One region of the Terrabacter lapilli genome, then DNA from elsewhere that is predicted to be linked to it. Evidence: predicted binding sites of a transcription regulator. Region 1 holds the regulator's gene; each other region holds the start of a gene.
What was found. The regulator HrcA, encoded in region 1, represses chaperone genes, less so after heat shock. The targets are predictions, from matches to a motif close to TTNGCACTCGNNNNNNNCGAGTGCNAA.
Positions count from the first base shown of each region.

Region 1 (5,745 bases):
GAAGCCGCTGGCGCTCTACGTCTTCACCTCCTCCGAGAAGGTGCGCCGGCGCTTCGTCCGCGACACGTCGTCGGGCGCGCTGGCCTTCAACGTGCCGCTGGCCCACCTGGCCGTGCCGGGACTGCCCTTCGGCGGGGTGGGGGCGAGTGGGACCGGGGCCTACCACGGCGAGCACTCCATGGACCTCTTCTCGCACTCCAAGGCCGTGCTCTCCCTGCCGACGCGGCCGGACGGCACCGTCCTGGTGCGGCCGCCGTTCACTGCGGTCAAGGAGCTCGTGGTGCGCACGGTGGCGTTCCCCGGACGACGACGAACGCCGGTCAGGGGCGGCGAATGACAGCCGTGTCATTAGCACATCGAGGAGCCGGAGGGTCGTAAGTCGACTGGCGTGTCGCGTGTGATTTCTGGGAATCAGGGGACTGGGTGACAGATAAGTCCTACATTTCGGGTGCCACCCCACTCGAACCCTGGAGACCGACATGTCCCTCGTCCCCGCTCGCCGGGCCGGCGTCCCGGTTGCGCGTCGGACGCAGCTCCGTCGGCCCGTCGCGCTGCTGCTCACCGTCCTGGCCGCCCTGGCCTCCACGGTGGGGCTGGCCGCCCCGGCCCGCTCCAGCGAGTGGATCGTGCTCTGCACCGGCTACGACCCCTGCCAGAGCGCTGGGTACTCCAACGCCGGGTATCCGGCGAACAGCTCGACGAGCTACTGGCTCCAGTCGACGGGCCACAACTGCACGAACTACGTCGCCTACCGCCTCGTCAAGAACGGCCTGCCCAACACGAGGCCGGCCAGCCTGAGCGGCAACGCGTTGAACTGGGGGCCGGCGTTCCCGGCCCAGACGAACACGAGCCCGGCGGTGGGCGCGGTCGCGTGGTGGGACTCGTCCTTCTCCTCGACCGGGCACGTGGCCTATGTCGAGCAGGTGCTCTCGGCCTCGGACATCATCATCTCGGAGGACAACTGGGGCGGCGACTTCCGCTGGCGCCGGGTGACCCTCACCGGTGGCCGGTGGCCGAACGGCTTCATCCACCTCAAGGACCAGGGCGCCACCGTCGCGTCCGACACGCGGGCATGGCAGGTGACTCCTCCGACGCGTCTGCTCGACACCCGGACCGGGCTCGGTGCGCCGCTGGCGCGGGTCCTGGGCGGCCAGGCGGTCACCGTGCAGGTCGCCGGCCGGGCCGGCGTCCCCTCGAGCGGGGTGGGCGTCGCCCTGCTCAACGTCAACGCCACCTCGCCCGCCGCCGCCGGCTACCTCACGGCCCACGCGAGCGGCACGACGCAGCCGGGCTCGCGGGCGGTGTCCTACGCCGCCGGCGGTGTCACGACCAGCCTCGTGCTCAGCCGCGTGGGGACCGACGGCAAGGTGCGCCTCTACACGTCGGCCACGACCGACCTGTCCGCGGACGTCGTCGGCTGGTCGCCGGCGGGCGGCTACGTCTCCGGAGGCGCTCCCGCCCGGGTCCTCGACACGCGTACCGGCGTCGGGGCTCCCAAGGCGCGGCTGGCCGCGGGAGGGACGCTGACGCTGTCGCTGGCCGGCAAGGCCGGCATACCGACCACCGGCGTGGCGGGCGTGCTGCTGGACGTCTCCGCTGCCGCACCTTCCGCGGAGGGCTGGCTCACGACGTACCCGGCAGGCGTGGCCCGGCCCGGGGCGCCGCAGGTCCACTACGACGCGGTGAACGCGGCCACCGGGCTCGTCGAGGCGCGCGTCGGCACGAACGCCTCCGTGACCATCCACTCCAGCGCCCAGACGGACGTGCTGGTCGACGTGGTGGGCTGGCTGCCCACCGGCGCGGACCAGGTGCCCGTGGGACCGACCCGCGTCCTCGACAGCCAGACCGGGCTCGGCCTGCCCGTCGGACGGGTCGCCGCCGGCCAGGCGCCGGTCGTCCCGGTCGTGGGCAGGGCGGGGGTGCCGGCCAGCGGTGTCCGGGCAGCGGTGCTCACGGTGACGGTGGTGTCGCCCACGGCCGGCGGCTACGTCACCGCCTACCCGAGCGGGTCGAGCGAACCCGCCTACGCCACGGTCAAGTACGCGTCCGGTCGCCCGGTCACGAACACCGTCGTGGTGCCCGTCGGTCTCGACGGAGCCGTTCGCGTCAAGACGTCCGCGGCGGCATACCTGAAGGTGGACGTCCAGGGCTACGTCCGCTGGTGACGTCCGCGGCTCTCTGCGGAAGGGGAGCGCCGGACCGGTGGGGGTGCGGCAGGGGCAGCAGGTGGCGTCGCCGGACGTCGCCTGCTGCTCGCGCGCTCAGGCGCCGGGCTCGGTGACGAAGTCGATGAGCTCCTCGACGCTGGCCAGGAGCGTCGGCTCGAGGTCGGCGTACGTGCGGACGGTGCCGAGGATCCGCTTCCACGCGTTCGCGATGTCGGCCTGCGTGGAGTGGGCCCAGCCGAGCTCGGCGCAGATGCCGTGCTTCCACGACGTGCCCCGGGGGATGACGGGCCACTGCTGCCAGCCGAGCCGCTCGGGGCGCACGGACTGCCAGACGTCGACATAGGGGTGGCCGAGGATCCTGACGTGCTGGCTGAGGCCGGGGAGGGCACGCGCCTGCTCGACGATGCGCGCCTCCTTGGTGCCGGGGACCAGGTGGTCGACGAGCACGCCCATCCGGCGCCCGGGCCCGGGCTGGAACTCGGCGATGATCCCGGCGAGGTCGTCGACGCCGTCCATCAGCTCGACGACGACGCCCTCGACGCGCAGGTCGTCGCCCCACACCTTCTCGACGAGCTCGGCGTCGTGCCGGCCCTCGACGTAGATCCGCGAGCCGCTGGCCACGCGGGCACGCACCCCCTCCACCGCCACGGAGCCGCTGGCCGTCCGTGAGGCCGCCTTCCGGGCGGCGGCCAGCGCCGCGCCGGACGCGGCGGTCGGCGGGGTCAGCGTGACGGGGGCCCCGTCGACGAGGAACCCGGGCCCGAGGGGGAACGCCCGGCTGCGTCCGTGACGGTCCTCGAGGTGGACGACGTGCATGCCGCCCGCCTTCTCGACGCGCACGACGGCCCCCACCCAGCCGGTCTCGACCTCCTCGACGACGAGGTCCGGCTCGGCCGGTACGGGGGTGGAGCGACCGCGCCGTGGGGCACGCCAGTCGCCGCTGAGCACGTCTGATCCGTAACGGTCGATGGGGGACACGAGAAGGGAGGGTATGCCGCCGGGTCCGTCACCGGGCAGCCGCCACGCGGTCGGGGGGTGAGGGAGCGGGGGCGACGGCATACCGTTGGCGGGAGGGCTCCACGGAATCGGAGATCCGGCGGCGACGACGTAGACTTGGCACTCGTCAATCGAGAGTGCCAGACCGCTGCCAGCGCACCGTCCGGCACGTGCGAGAACCGTGAAGGAGGGACGCGATGAGCGAGGACCGCCGGCTGATGGTGCTGCGCGCCATCGTCCAGGACTACGTCCAGACCTCCGAGCCCGTCGGGAGCAAGGCGCTCGTCGAGCGCCACCACCTCGGCGTCAGCGCCGCCACGGTGCGCAACGACATGGCCCTGCTCGAGGAGGAGGGCCTCATCCACGCCCCGCACACCTCCGCCGGGCGCGTGCCCACCGACGCGGGCTACCGCGTGTTCGTCGACCGGCTGAGCGCCGTCAAACCGCTGGGCCCGGGGGAGCGGCGGGCGATCAGCCAGTTCCTCCAGGGCGCCGTCGACCTCGACGACGTCGTCGACCGCACCGTCCGGCTCCTCGCGAGCCTCACCCGCCAGGTCGCGGTGGTGCAGTACCCCTCGCTCAGCCGTTCCACCGTCCGGCACATCGAGCTCGTCCCGCTGGGCGCGACCCACCTGATGGTCGTGCTCATCGTCAACACCGGCCGCGTCGAGCAGCGCGTCGTCGACACGGGCCGTCCCCTCGTGGGCACCGACGGTGAGGCCTTCGTCGCCGCGATGCGCACGCAGGTCAACGAGGTGGCCGCAGGCGTGCCGTTCACCGTCGCGGCCACGCGGTTGCGACGCCTCGTCGAGGAGGCCGACGGTGACAGCGGCTCCGACGGCGGCGACCGCGCCGCCCTCCAGACGGTCGTCTCGGCGCTCGCCGACGCCCTCGTCGAGGAGCGCGAGGAGCGGGTCGTGCTGGCCGGCCAGGCCAACCTCGCCCGGTCGGGCGCCGACTTCCCGCGCACCATCGGTCCCATCCTCGAGGCACTCGAGGAGCACGTGACCCTGCTGCGCCTGCTCGGGCAGCTGGGCGACGACCCCGACCTCGTCTCGGTGCGCATCGGCTCCGAGAACCCCGTCTCCGGCCTGCAGACGACCTCGCTCGTCTCGATGGGGTACGGCTCGGGCAGCGAGCGCGTCGCGAGCCTGGGGGTGCTGGGGCCCACGCGGATGGACTACCCCACGACGATGGCCTCGGTCCGCGCCGTCGCCCGCTACGTCTCCGAGATCCTCGACGCCAACCAGGCCACCTGAGCAGCACCCGCACCACCTCGGCCAGTCCGCCGGTGCTCCGCAGCGCCGGAACCGAAAGCACCACGTACCGAAGGAACCAGCTTGAACGACTACTACGCCGTCCTCGGGGTCTCGCGCGACGCGAGCCAGGAGGAGATCAAGAAGGCCTACCGTCGACTGGCCCGCAAGCTGCACCCCGACGTCAACCCCGGCCCGGAGGCCGAGGAGGAGTTCAAGCGGGTGTCGCAGGCCTACGACGTGCTCTCCGACCCCCAGAAGCGCCAGTCGTTCGACATGGGCGCCGACCCGTTCGCGACCGCCGGCGGCGCGGGTTTCGGTGCAGGCCAGGGCTTCTCCTTCAGCGACGTCATGGACGCCTTCTTCGGCGCCGGTGCGACGGCCGGCTCGCGCGGGCCCCGGTCGCGGGTGCAGCGCGGGCAGGACGCCCTGGTGCGCCTCGACATCGACCTCGCCAAGGCCGTCTTCGGCTCGGAGGAGGAGCTGACGCTCGAGACCGCCGTCGGGTGCACGCGCTGCGACGGCGACGGCGCCGAGCCGGGCACCGGGCGGCAGACCTGCGCGATCTGCCACGGCACCGGTGAGGTCCAGCAGATCCAGCGCAGCTTCCTCGGCCAGGTCATGACCTCGCGACCCTGCGTCAACTGCCAGGGCTTCGGCTCGACGCTCACCGACCCCTGCCACGACTGCTCCGGCGACGGGCGGGTGCGCACGCGCCGCACCCTCAAGCTCAAGGTGCCGGCGGGCGTCGACACCGGCACCCGCATCCAGCTGACCGGCGAGGGCGAGGTCGGTCCGGGCAACGGGCCCAAGGCCGACCTCTACGTCGAGATCCGCGTGCTCAACCACGAGACCTACACCCGCCGCGGCGACGACCTGCACTGCAGCGTCGAGCTCCCCATGGCGGCGGCCGCCCTGGGCACGAGCTTCAAGCTCTCGACCTTCGACGGCATGCAGGACCTCGAGATCAGGCCCGGCACGCAGAGCGGCGACGTGCTGACCCTGCGCGGTCTGGGCGTCACCCACCTGCGCCACGGCGGCCGCGGCGACCTGCTCGTGCACACCACGGTGCAGACGCCGACGCGCCTGACCGAGGAGCAGGAGGAGCTGCTGCGCCAGTTCGCGGCCCTGCGCGGCGAGGACAGCCCGCAGGGACGGCTGACGCCGGCCAACAAGGGGCTCTTCGGCAAGCTGCGCGACGCCTTCAAGGAGAAGTGACCGGCCGGTGAGCGCACGGTGACGCACCAGCTGTTCCTCGGCGACCCCGCGTCGGTCGCCGGGGCCGTGGTCGGTGGATCGCTGCGGCTCGACGGCGACGAGGGCCG
Region 1 covers NZ_BAAAPU010000003.1:601,696-607,440, forward strand. The annotation lists gene ABD241_RS04145 (aldehyde dehydrogenase family protein) at 1-337, shown strand, start outside; gene ABD241_RS04150 (CHAP domain-containing protein) at 480-2,165, shown strand; gene ABD241_RS04155 (DUF3097 domain-containing protein) at 2,262-3,146, opposite strand; gene hrcA (heat-inducible transcriptional repressor HrcA) at 3,362-4,423, shown strand; gene dnaJ (molecular chaperone DnaJ) at 4,505-5,638, shown strand; gene ABD241_RS04170 (16S rRNA (uracil(1498)-N(3))-methyltransferase) at 5,657-5,745, shown strand, end outside.

Region 2 (5,745 bases), on a different contig from region 1:
CACCATCGTCGACCGCCGCGACTGGAGCGGCGACCTGGCGCACGACCCGCACGGCGAGGCTCCCGTCCGCATCGACGTGGCCCTCGAGGTCGACGGCCCGCGCTACGCGAGGCTCTGGGCCGACACGCTCCTCGGACGCCTGGGGGAGCGCTGATGGGCCGCGTCGTCGTGCTCGGCTCCCTCAACGTCGACGTCGTCACCCTCGTGGAACGCCACCCCCTGCCCGGCGAGACGCTGCTCGGCGAGGCGGGCGGCACGTTCGCCGGCGGAAAGGGCGGCAACCAGGCGGTCGCGGCGGCCCGCGCCGGCGCCGACGTGGCCGTGCTCGCGCGCGTGGGCGACGACGGACCCGGCCGCGCCTACCTCGACCGCCTCGTGACGCTCGGCGTCGACACGAACGCCGTGTCCGTGAGCAGCACCGCTCCTACCGGCACCGCCTTCATCACCGTCGACGAGCAGGGCGAGAACTCGATCATCGTCGTGGCGGGCGCCAACGGTGAGCGCGACCGGGCCCTCGTCGAGCACGCGAGCAGCCTGCGCCGCGGCGACGTGCTCCTGTGCTCGCTCGAGGTCCCCCTCGAGACCGTGGCCGACGCCGCCCGCGCCGCCCACCGAGCGGGAGCGCGGGTCGTGCTCAACCTCGCTCCGTATGCCGCCCTGCCGGCCGACGTCGTCGCCCTGGCCGACCCCGTGGTGGTCAACGAGTCCGAGATGCGCGCCCTCGCGGACTCCGGGCTCATCCCGCAGTCGTTGCTCGTGACCTTCGGGGCAGCCGGCGCGCGCTGGGGGCTGGAGGGCGTCGACGGCATACCCGTCGCGAAGCGCGACCTCGGCGACACGGTCGGCGCCGGTGACGCGTTCTGCGGGGCGCTGGCGGCGGCGCTCGCCGACGGGGCCGACGACCGTGCTGCGCTCGAGGCGGCCAACCGAGCCGGGGCCGCCGCCGTCCGCTGGGTGGGCGCCCAGCCCGACGCCGCCCTCTGACCGCCGAGCTCCGGGTGGCGGCGATGTGTACCTTCTCAGTTACGTAACCTGGGCGTTACGCTGGGCCGGTGACCGGTACCTGGGAGGCGCTGACCGACCCGACGCGGCGCGTCATCGTCGAGCACCTCGCCCGCGAGGAGCTGACGGTGGGCGAGGTGGCCGCCCTGTTCGACACCGCCCGGCCGGGGATCTCGAGGCACCTGCGGGTGCTGCGCGAGGCCGGAGTCGTCGCGGCCGAGGCCGTGGGGCAGCGCCGCGTCTACCGTCTGGCTCCCGGCGCCCTCGACGAGATCGAGCAGTGGTGCCAGGACGTGCGCACGTTCTGGGGGCAGCGCCTCGACGCCCTCGACACCGAGATCGCCCGCGGGCAGCGGGCCCGACGAAGGAGCAGCGATGACTGAGCTGACGCACGTGTTGGGACGCATCGAGCAGGCGGGCAAGGGCGTGGCCGTCGTCTTCGACCGGCGCTACTCGACGTCGCAGGACGACCTGTGGCAGGCCTGCACCGATCCCGAGCGCCTCGCCCGCTGGTTCGCCCCCGTCTCGGGCGACCTGCGCGAGGGCGGCGCCTTCACCGTCCACTTCGACGACGCGGACACCCCGCGGTGCCGGGTCGTGTCGTGCGAACCACCGCACCTGCTGGTGTGGGAATGGCCGATCGGCGCCGTCGAGACCCGCGTCACCGCCGACGTTTCGTCCGACGGTGATGGAGCGAGGCTCGTCCTGCGCCACGAGCGACTCGGTGCGGCGCAGGCGGCCGGGTACGCCGCAGGCTGGGACACGTACGTCCGCCGGCTCGCGGCCGACGTGGCCGGTGACCCCCTGCCCGACTGGGACGCCACCTGGAGCGCTCTCCACGAGCTGTATGCCGCTGACCGCTGAGCCGGACCTCCGCCTAGCGGAGCCGGTCATGCTGAGGACCGTGACGTCCGTTGCCGCGAGCGGCATCGGTGGCGGGCAGCGTGCGCTGGGACGGCACGTGGCTCGGGACCGCCCGCCGACGCTCCACGCCGCGAGCGTCGGCGGGCGTCGCGGTCGCCCGGCCGAGGCGGGGGAGACAGAAGTCAGGCGGGCGTGACCACGAGGGCGACCTGGCCGCCTCCGATGCGGGTCAGCACGAGGGTCGCCTCCGAGCCGCCCTTCCCGCGGCCGGTCATCTTCAGCTGGCGGCGCAGCACGTCGGCGTCGAGGGTGACACCGCGCTTCTTGATGGTGACCCGGTCGTGTCCCTGGTCGCGCAGCCACCGCGCGAGGCGCTTGGTGGACAGCGGCATGGCCTCGAGCACCCGGAAGCGGCGTGCCCACGGCACCTCGCGGGCGACGCCGCTCGTCACGTAGCCGACGCCGGACGCGAGCTCGGCGCCCTCCACCGCCGAGACGAGGGCCCCCGTGAGCCCCGCCCGGATGACCGCCCGGTCCGGCTCGTAGAGCCACTCGCCGACGTCTGCCACCGACCCCAGGGCCGGTTCGAGCATGCCCTCCGCCGCGTCGTCCTCGGTGACGACCGACGTCGTGGAGCCGGTGCACACGGCCGCCGTCCGCCCGGGGGTGGCGACGAGCGGCCCCCACCACACGGCGCACTCGAGCACCTCGCCCTGCCAGGACGTCCACTGCGCCTCGGCGCCGCGCGGCACCGACCCGTGGGGGAACGCGGGGGAGAGCTTGGCGCCGGTCGCCGGCAGCTCGTCGGCGAAGGCCAGGACCTGCGACCACGGCGGGGAGATGGCGTCGAGGGAGAAGACCCGCTTCGTGCGCCCGCGGGCGTCGGCCACGCCGCTGACCCGACGGGCCGGGTCGAGCCACACGCCGACGTCGCGTGCCGCCTCACCGCGCGGGAGGCGTACGTCCTCGGCGAGGGCGTGACGTACGCGTGCCGTCGGCCAGTGGCGCAGGTTGACGGCAGCGATGCGTGCCGTCGCGTCGTCGGCGTCGACGGCCTGGACGCGGAGGTCGAGCCCGCAGAAGGCCATCGCGTCCGCGCCCAGCCCGCAGCCGAGGTCGTAGACCTCGCGGACGTCCGCGGCGGCATACCGCTGCGCGTGCCGGGCGGCGATCGCGAGGCGTGTCGACTGCTCGAGCCCGTCCGGGGTGAAGAGCATCCCGGCGGCGAAGTCGCCGAACTTCGGGGCCGCTCGCGCGCGCAGCCGCGACTGCGTCATCGCGGCGGCCACGAGGTCGGCGTCGAAGCCCGCCTCGCGCAGCCGGTCCTGCAGCTGGAGGGAGGTGGCCTCGTCGTAGGGAGGCAGCGACTGGAGCAGGGCCCACCCCTCGCCCGCGGCGAGCCGGTCGACCATCGCGGCGTCCATGGGCCCATCCTGCCAGCGCGGCCACGAGTGTTGGCACTCGACTTGACCGAGTGCTAACCGCAAACCTAGATTTCATCTTGTTGGCACTCTCGAGCCGAAAGTGCCAGCGCCCTCCTCGAGGGAGGCCGACCCCCGCGACGGCGGCCAGCCTCGAAGAGCCCACAGTCCGTCGTCAGTTTCCGACTGTCCCGAAGGGAAGGTCACCACCGTGTCGGTTTCCATCAAGCCGCTCGAAGACCGCATCGTCGTCAAGTCCCTCGAGGCCGAGCAGACCACTGCCTCGGGTCTCGTCATCCCGGACACGGCCAAGGAGAAGCCCCAGGAGGGCGAGGTCGTCGCCGTGGGCCCCGGTCGCTTCAGCGACAGCGGCACCGAGCGCGTCCCGCTCGACGTCAAGGTCGGCGACAAGGTCATCTTCAGCAAGTACGGCGGCACCGAGGTCAAGCACGGCGGTGAGGAGTTCCTGATCCTCTCCGCGCGCGACGTCCTCGCCATCGTCGGCTGACCCAGCCGTATGCCGTGACCGCACCCCGGTGAGCCCCGCTGGGGTCTCCCCGGGGTGCGTCTCGTTCTCCCTCAAGCACCGCAACCGCAAAGCAACCCGAGCCAAAGGAACACCATGGCCAAGCAGCTGGAGTTCGACGACTCCGCCCGCAAGTCGCTCGAGCGCGGCGTTGACGCGCTCGCCAACGCCGTCAAGGTGACGCTCGGCCCGAAGGGCCGCAACGTCGTCATCGACAAGAAGTGGGGCGCCCCCACGATCACCAACGACGGCGTCACCATCGCCCGCGAGATCGAGCTCGAGGACCCCTACGAGAACCTCGGCGCCCAGCTCGCCAAGGAGGTCGCGACCAAGACCAACGACGTCGCCGGTGACGGCACGACGACCGCGACCGTGCTCGCGCAGGCCATGGTCAAGGAGGGCCTGCGCAACGTCGCCGCCGGCGCCGCCCCCGCCGCCCTCAAGCGCGGCATGGACAAGGCCGTGACCGCGGTCAACGACCGCCTGCTCGAGAACGCCCGCGAGGTCGACGGCAAGGACGAGATCGCGTCCGTCGCGACCCTGTCCGCGCAGGACGCCACGCTCGGCGGCCTGATCGGCGAGGCCTTCGACAAGGTCGGCAAGGACGGCGTCATCACCGTCGAGGAGTCCTCGACGACCGCCACCGAGCTCGAGTTCACCGAGGGCATGCAGTTCGACAAGGGCTACCTCTCGGCCTACTTCGTCACCGACACCGAGCGCATGGAGACCGTCCTCGAGGACGCCTACGTCCTGATCAACCAGGGCAAGATCTCCTCGGTCGCCGAGGTGCTGCCGGTCCTCGAGAAGGTCGTGCAGTCCGGCAAGCCGCTGCTCATCATCGCCGAGGACGTCGAGGGCGAGGCCCTCTCCACGCTCGTCGTCAACAAGATCCGCGGCACCTTCAACGTGGCCGCCGTCAAGGCCCCCGGCTTCGGCGACCGCCGCAAGGCCATGCTCCAGGACATCGCCGTCCTCACCGGTGGCCAGGTCATCGCCCCCGAGGTGGGGCTCAGCCTCGACCAGGCCGACCTGACGGTCCTCGGCCAGGCCCGCCGCGTCGTGCTGACCAAGGACAACACGACGATCATCGACGGCGCCGGCGAGGAGTCCGAGGTCGCCGGCCGCGTGCACCAGATCAAGGCCGAGATCGAGCGCACCGACTCCGACTGGGACCGCGAGAAGCTCCAGGAGCGCCTCGCCAAGCTCGCCGGTGGCGTCTGCGTCATCAAGGTCGGTGCCCACACCGAGGTCGAGCTCAAGGAGAAGAAGCACCGCATCGAGGACGCGATCTCCGCGACGCGTGCCGCGATCGAGGAGGGCATCGTCGCCGGCGGCGGCACCGCTCTCATCCACGCCGCGACCGCCATCGACGCGCTCGAGCTGTCGGGTGACGAGGCCACCGGCGCGTCCATCGTGCGCAAGGCCGTCGCCGAGCCGCTGCGCTGGATCGCCGAGAACGCCGGCCTCCAGGGCTACGTCGTGACCTCGAAGGTCGCCGAGCTCGAGCTCGGCCAGGGCCTCAACGCCGCGACGGGCGAGTACGGCGACCTGATCGGCGCCGGCGTCATCGACCCCGTCAAGGTGACGCGCTCCGCGCTGCGCAACGCGGAGTCGATCGCGTCGATGATCCTCACGACCGACACGCTCGTCGTCGACAAGCCGGAGGAGGACGCCGAGGCCGGTGGCCACGGCCACGGGCACGGTCACTGACCCACTCGGCAGGTCTCGCCGGGCGCCACGCGCCTGACACACGACGAGGGGCGCTCCCCACCGGGGAGCGGCCCTCGTTCGTCCTGTCCTGCGCGGCCGCGGCGTGTTGCGACCGGTGCGGGTCAGGCGGGCGCCGACGGCCACCCATGGAGCGGGGCCGGCGGCATGAGCTCAGGAGGCCTCCTGGATGCCGTCGTAGAGCAGCTCGCGCTCGCCCTCGGT
Region 2 covers NZ_BAAAPU010000001.1:152,682-158,426, forward strand. The annotation lists gene ABD241_RS00665 (nucleoside hydrolase) at 1-154, shown strand, start outside; gene ABD241_RS00670 (PfkB family carbohydrate kinase) at 154-984, shown strand; gene ABD241_RS00675 (ArsR/SmtB family transcription factor) at 1,053-1,385, shown strand; gene ABD241_RS00680 (SRPBCC family protein) at 1,378-1,866, shown strand; gene ABD241_RS00685 (class I SAM-dependent methyltransferase) at 2,049-3,290, opposite strand; gene groES (co-chaperone GroES) at 3,499-3,795, shown strand; gene groL (chaperonin GroEL) at 3,910-5,523, shown strand; gene ABD241_RS00700 (WhiB family transcriptional regulator) at 5,695-5,745, opposite strand, start outside.
Region 2: the regulator HrcA is predicted to act here: its motif matches at 3,321-3,347, upstream of groES (co-chaperone GroES).

Region 3 (5,745 bases), on a different contig from region 1:
TGTCGTCGCCACCGGGCATGGCCGGAGCGGCCTTCTCGGGCTTGTCGGCGATGACGGCCTCGGTCGTGAGGAAGAGCGCCGCGATCGAGGCCGCGTTCTGCAGCGCCGAGCGCGTCACCTTGACCGGGTCGATGATGCCGGCGGCCAGCAGGTCGCCGTACTCACCGGTCGCGGCGTTGAGGCCGTGGCCGGCGTCGAGACCGCGCACCTTCTCCGCGACGACGCCACCCTCGAGACCGGCGTTGATCGCGATCTGCTTGAGCGGGGCCTCGGTCGCAACGCGCACGATGTTGGCGCCGGTCGCCTCGTCACCCTCGAGCTTGAGCTCGTCGAGCGCCTTGGCGGCCTGGATGAGGGCCACGCCACCACCGGCGACGATGCCCTCCTCGACGGCGGCCTTCGCGTTGCGGACGGCATCCTCGATGCGGTGCTTGCGCTCCTTGAGCTCGACCTCGGTGGCCGCGCCCGCCTTGATGACGGCGACGCCGCCGGCGAGCTTGGCGAGGCGCTCCTGGAGCTTCTCACGGTCGTAGTCGGAGTCCGACTTCTCGATCTCGGCCTTGATCTGGGCGATGCGGCCCTCGATCTGCGAGCGGTCCTCGGCGTCCTCGACGATGGTCGTCTCGTCCTTGGTGACGACGACCTTGCGAGCCTTGCCGAGCAGGTCGAGGGTGGCGTTCTCGAGCTTGAGACCGACCTCCTCGGAGATGACCTGGCCACCGGTGAGGATGGCGATGTCGGTCAGCATGGCCTTACGGCGGTCGCCGAAGCCCGGGGCCTTGACGGCGACGGACTTGAACGTGCCCTTGATCTTGTTGACGACCAGGGTCGCGAGGGCCTCACCCTCGATGTCCTCGGCGATGATCAGCAGCGGCTTGCCCGACTGCATGACCTTCTCGAGCAGCGGGATGAGGTCCTTGATGCTGCCGATCTTGCTGTTGGCCACGAGCACGTAGGCGTCGTCGAGGACGGCCTCCATGCGCTCGGTGTCGGTGACGAAGTAGGCGGAGATGTAGCCCTTGTCGAAGCGCATACCCTCCGTCATCTCCAGCTCGAGGCCCATGGTGTTGGAGTCCTCGACGGTGATGACACCTTCCTTGCCGACCTTGTCCATCGCCTCGGCGATGAGGCCGCCGATCTCCTCGTCGGCCGCCGAGATGCTGGCGGTCGAGGCGATCTGCTCCTTGGTCTCGATCTCCTTGGCCTGCTCGAGCAGGCGGGCGGAGACGGCCTCGACGGCCTTCTCGATGCCGCGCTTGAGGGCCATCGGGTTGGCGCCGGCGGCCACGTTGCGCAGGCCTTCCTTCACCATCGCCTGGGCGAGCACGGTCGCCGTCGTCGTGCCGTCACCGGCGACGTCGTCGGTCTTCTTGGCGACCTCCTTGACGAGCTCCGCACCGATCTTCTCGTACGGGTCGTCGAGCTCGATCTCCTTGGCGATCGAGACGCCGTCGTTGGTGATGGTGGGGGCGCCCCACTTCTTCTCCAGGACGACGTTGCGGCCCTTCGGGCCGAGGGTCACGCGGACGGCGTCGGCGAGGATGTTCATGCCCCGCTCGAGACCGCGGCGTGCCTCTTCGTCAAAAGCAATGGTCTTGGCCATTCGGGTGGTTCCTCCCACACGAAACGTTGGTGGTGGCCCGCATGACGCCCGCGACGGACGGGACCGGTCTTCCCAGCTTCATGTCGCTGCGAACCCAGCCCCTCGGCATACGGCCCATTTCTGTCACTCCCACTGGGAGAGTGCTAACGCCATTATTGGCACTCTCCCAGTGAGAGTGCAAACGTTCGGCGCTCCCGGACGGGGCGTATGCCGTCCGCTCGGCTCAGGCGCCCACGGCCGGGGCGAGCGCACCGGCGATCCGGGCGGCGTACTCGGCGGACTCCTGCTCGGACGCGTACTTGGTCCGGGGCCAGAAGAAGCCGCGGAGCCCGTCACCCTTGGTGCGGGGCACGACGTGGACGTGCAGGTGCGGCACCGACTGGCTCACCACGTTGTTCACGGCCACGAACGAGCCCTGCGCGCCGAGGCCCTCGACGGCCGCCGCCGCCAGGCGCTGGGCAGCACCGAGCAGCCCGGCGTGGAGGTCGGCCGGAAGGTCGAGCAGCGTGTCGACGTGCGTCCTCGGCACGAGCAGCACGTGCCCCTTGAAGACCGGCCGGCGGTCGAGGAAGCCGAGGAACTCCCCCTCGTCGAGCACCACGTCGGCGGGCAGGTCGCCGGCGACGATCGAGCAGAAGACGCAATCCATGGGTGACAGGCTGCCACGGCCGCTCCGTCAGGCGCCCTCACCGGTCGGCCGGGCCTACGGGGTTCAGCAGAGGACGAGGACGACGCAGTGGTGCTTGGGCCTGGTCGGCACGGGCGTCGGGCTGGCCGTGGGCGTCCCCGTCGTGCTCGTCGTGGTCGGCACCGGGGTGGCGGAGCTCGACGACGAGGTCGACGGGAGCGAGGTCGACGGGAGCGAGGTCGACGGGAGCGAGGTCGACGGGAGCGAGGTCAACGGGAGTGTGGTCGACGGGATCAGAGTCGGCGTGGCCCACGGGGTCGACCCGGGCTGGGAGGTCGAGGGCAGCACCGGCGTGCTCGTCGGCGACGGGCCTGCGGCTGCCTGCGGAGCCTGGCTCGACGGAGCCGGGCTCGACGGCGCCTGACCCGCTGGCGCCTGACCCGCGGGCGCCTGACCCGCTGGCGCCTGACCCGCCTGCGCCTGACCCGAGGGCGTCTGACCGGATTGCGCCTGGCTCGCCTGCGCCTGCGCGGTCGCGCTCGTCGTCGGCTGGGCGGACGGGGACAGCGAGGTGCGGGCCTCACCCCGGCTGGCGCGAGTGGCGTCGGGGGTCGTGGTCGCGGAGGTGGGGTCCCAGGCCTGGTCCTTCAGGGTGCCGGTCGCGTCGCCGGAAAGCGCCCCCGAGGAGCCGGCTGTCATCGCGCCCCCGAGGCCACCGCCACCCGGCCAGTAGGCGATCGCCCCTGCTGTCAGGACGGCAACGCCTGCGACGCCGGCGACGACGACGCGCTGCCGTCGACGCTCGGTGGCACGTATGGAGCTGCGGGTATCGCTGGACATGGCATCACACCGTAGAGGAAGAGTGCCGAAAGGCCCATTCGGCGGCATGTCGCTACGGTGGTCGGGTGCCCGGCGACGCAGCGGTGCGAGAGGTGGATCACGGCGGAGGACCGCGGTGATGCACCAGGTCACGCGCGGTTTCGTGGAGGTCGCCGACCGCGTCTTCCTCGCCCGCTACCCGCAGTGGGACGTCGGCGTGGGCCTGGTGCTCGGCCGGGACGGGGCGGTCGTCGTCGACACCCGCGCGAGCGACGTGCAGGGCCGCGAGGTGCTCGACGACATCCACCGCCTGGGGCAGCGCCTCGGACGCGACATCGACGTCCGGCACGTCGTCAACACCCACGTCCACTTCGACCACACCTTCGGCAACGTCGCCTTCGACGCCGCCACGGTCCACGCGCACCACAACGTGGCGCTCGGCCTCGAGGCGCACGCCGAGCACATCCGGGCAGCGGTGCGCGAGGACCCGAGCGCCGCGCCCGAGTACGGCTACACCGAGGCCGACCTCCTCCAGGTCCTGGTCACGCCCGTGCGTGGCCCGGACCGCACCTTCGCGTCGAACGCGACCGTCGACCTCGGCGACCGCGTCGTCACGATGGCGTATGCCGGCCGCGGCCACACCGACGGAGACGTGGCCGTCCTCGTCCCTGACGCGGGTGCCCTCTTCCTCGGCGACCTGGTCGAGGAGAGCGACCACCCGTCCTTCGGTGACGACTCCTGGCCCCTGGACTGGGCAGACACGCTGACCGCGCACCTCGTCGCGGCGGGCGACGCGACCGTCGTCGTGCCCGGGCACGGCCGGCCGGTCGACGCGGCCTTCGTCGAGCGGCAGCGCGACGAGGTGGCGGCGGTGGCAGCGGTGCTGCGCGAGCGGCGGCTCGCTGGGGTCGCGCTCGAGGAGGCGCTGCACGAGCCCGACACCCGCCTGCCCTACCCGCCGGCCCACCTCGAGGCCGCAGTCCGCCGCGTCTGGGCGCAGCTCGCCGCGCCGCCGCCCTGAGACGAGACGGCCAAACCGGACGAAACCTCACGCAGCAGGCACGGCGCCCGTAGCATCCGGGGGCACCGACCCGCCGCCGAAGGACCCTGACCGTGCCCATCTCATCGTCTCCGTCGAGCCGCGTCGCCGAGGCTCCCACTCCCGTGGGTCCACGCTCGACCGCCGTGACGGCCTTCTCGGTCGTCGTCCTGGCTGTCGCCGCCCTGGCCGTGGCCCTGCTCGTGTGGGCGACCGTTGCGCCGAAGAACGCCGTCCAGTGGGTCGCGGTCGTCCTCGGCTGGGTCTTCGTCGCCGCCCTGGCGCCCCGCCCCTCCCGTGCGGGTGACGCCGTGCAGCTCGACCCGGGCGACTTCCCCGACACCCACGCACTCGTCGCTGCGGTCGCCACCGAGCTCGGAGTGCGGCCCCCGACCGGCCTCCGCGTCGACATCGGCTTCGGTGCTCACCTGGTCGGGAGCAGCTCGACGCGACGTCCCGTCCTGGTCGTGGGGCTCCCGCTGTGGACCTGCCTCACCGACGACGAGCGGATCGCACTCCTCGGGCACCAGCTGGCCCATCTGGGCGGCCCCGCGGGCGCAGGCTCGGCTCTGGTCGCCCACGCCCACGGGGTGCTCGAGCGCCTGGCCACCCTGCTGGTCCCCCTCGAACGCGGAGCCGTCACGGACTTCGAGGACACGCGCCTGGACGTCGCGTACTCCAACGCCATCGTGAACGGCATGGGCCGGGGCGTGCTGCGGGCGGTGTCGTTCCCCGCCGTGCTGCTGCTCCGCGCGTTCGAGCGCACCGCCTCCCGCGACAGCCGGGCGCGCGCGCACGCGGCGGACCTCGGCGCCGCGCGCGTGGCCGGCACCACGGCGGTCGTCCGGCTGCTCCTCACGACGATGGGCATCTCCGGACTGCACACCATGGCGGGAGCGGCCGTGCGCCGCCGGGAGAACGCCTTCGAGGCCCTCGCAGCAGTTCGCGAGCGCCCGTCGCCCACCGCCGGTGACGTTGCCCGAGCGCGGACCCGGGCGCGTGCAGAAGGGCCCCGCGGTCGGGCGACCCACCCGCGCGGGGACCTGCGGCTCAGCGCCCTCGAGGCGCGACCGACCGAGCCCGATGCCGCCGCGCTGGAGTCACGTCGGTCCCTCGTGCAGCGCGCCGACGCCGAGCTCGCCGGTCTCCGTCCCATGCTCGAGCGACCGCTGCGAGACGAGCTGCTCGACTCCTGGATGTGACGTGGGGCCCTCAACGGCTCAACGGCTCAAGGGCTGGGCGGCTCAGCGGCTCAATGCGGAGGGGAACGCGTCTGACCACGACCGCAGAGCCACGCCTCCATCAGCGGAGCGGTCGACGGACGTCGCCGCGAGCAGGGCGTGCACGATCGCTCGGGCGACGCAGTCGGCGCCCGCCTCCATCAGCAGGGTCTGCTCGACCGGGTCGGGAGCCGGCCGGTCGCCGGTCGCGAGCGTGAAGAGGGTGTCGCCGTCGAAGAGCGTGTGCACCGGCTTGAGCGCGCGGGCGTAGCCGTCGTGTCCGATGCCCGACATCTTCTGGCACTGCGCCTTGGTCAGCGTCGCATCGGTCGCGATCACCCCGATCGTCGTGGCCAGTCCGGGCCGTCCGGCGCCGCCCGGCTCCGCCTCGGCCCGGGCCTTCGCCGCGTCGAGCTCCGCCGCACCCGGCCGACCC
Region 3 covers NZ_BAAAPU010000007.1:1,175,952-1,181,696, reverse strand. The annotation lists gene groL (chaperonin GroEL) at 1-1,603, opposite strand, end outside; gene ABD241_RS13530 (HIT family protein) at 1,827-2,252, opposite strand; gene ABD241_RS13525 (hypothetical protein) at 2,347-2,655, shown strand; gene ABD241_RS13520 (MBL fold metallo-hydrolase) at 3,190-4,071, shown strand; gene ABD241_RS13515 (M48 family metallopeptidase) at 4,164-5,291, shown strand; gene ABD241_RS13510 (P1 family peptidase) at 5,334-5,745, opposite strand, start outside.
Region 3: the regulator HrcA is predicted to act here: its motif matches at 1,759-1,785, upstream of groL (chaperonin GroEL).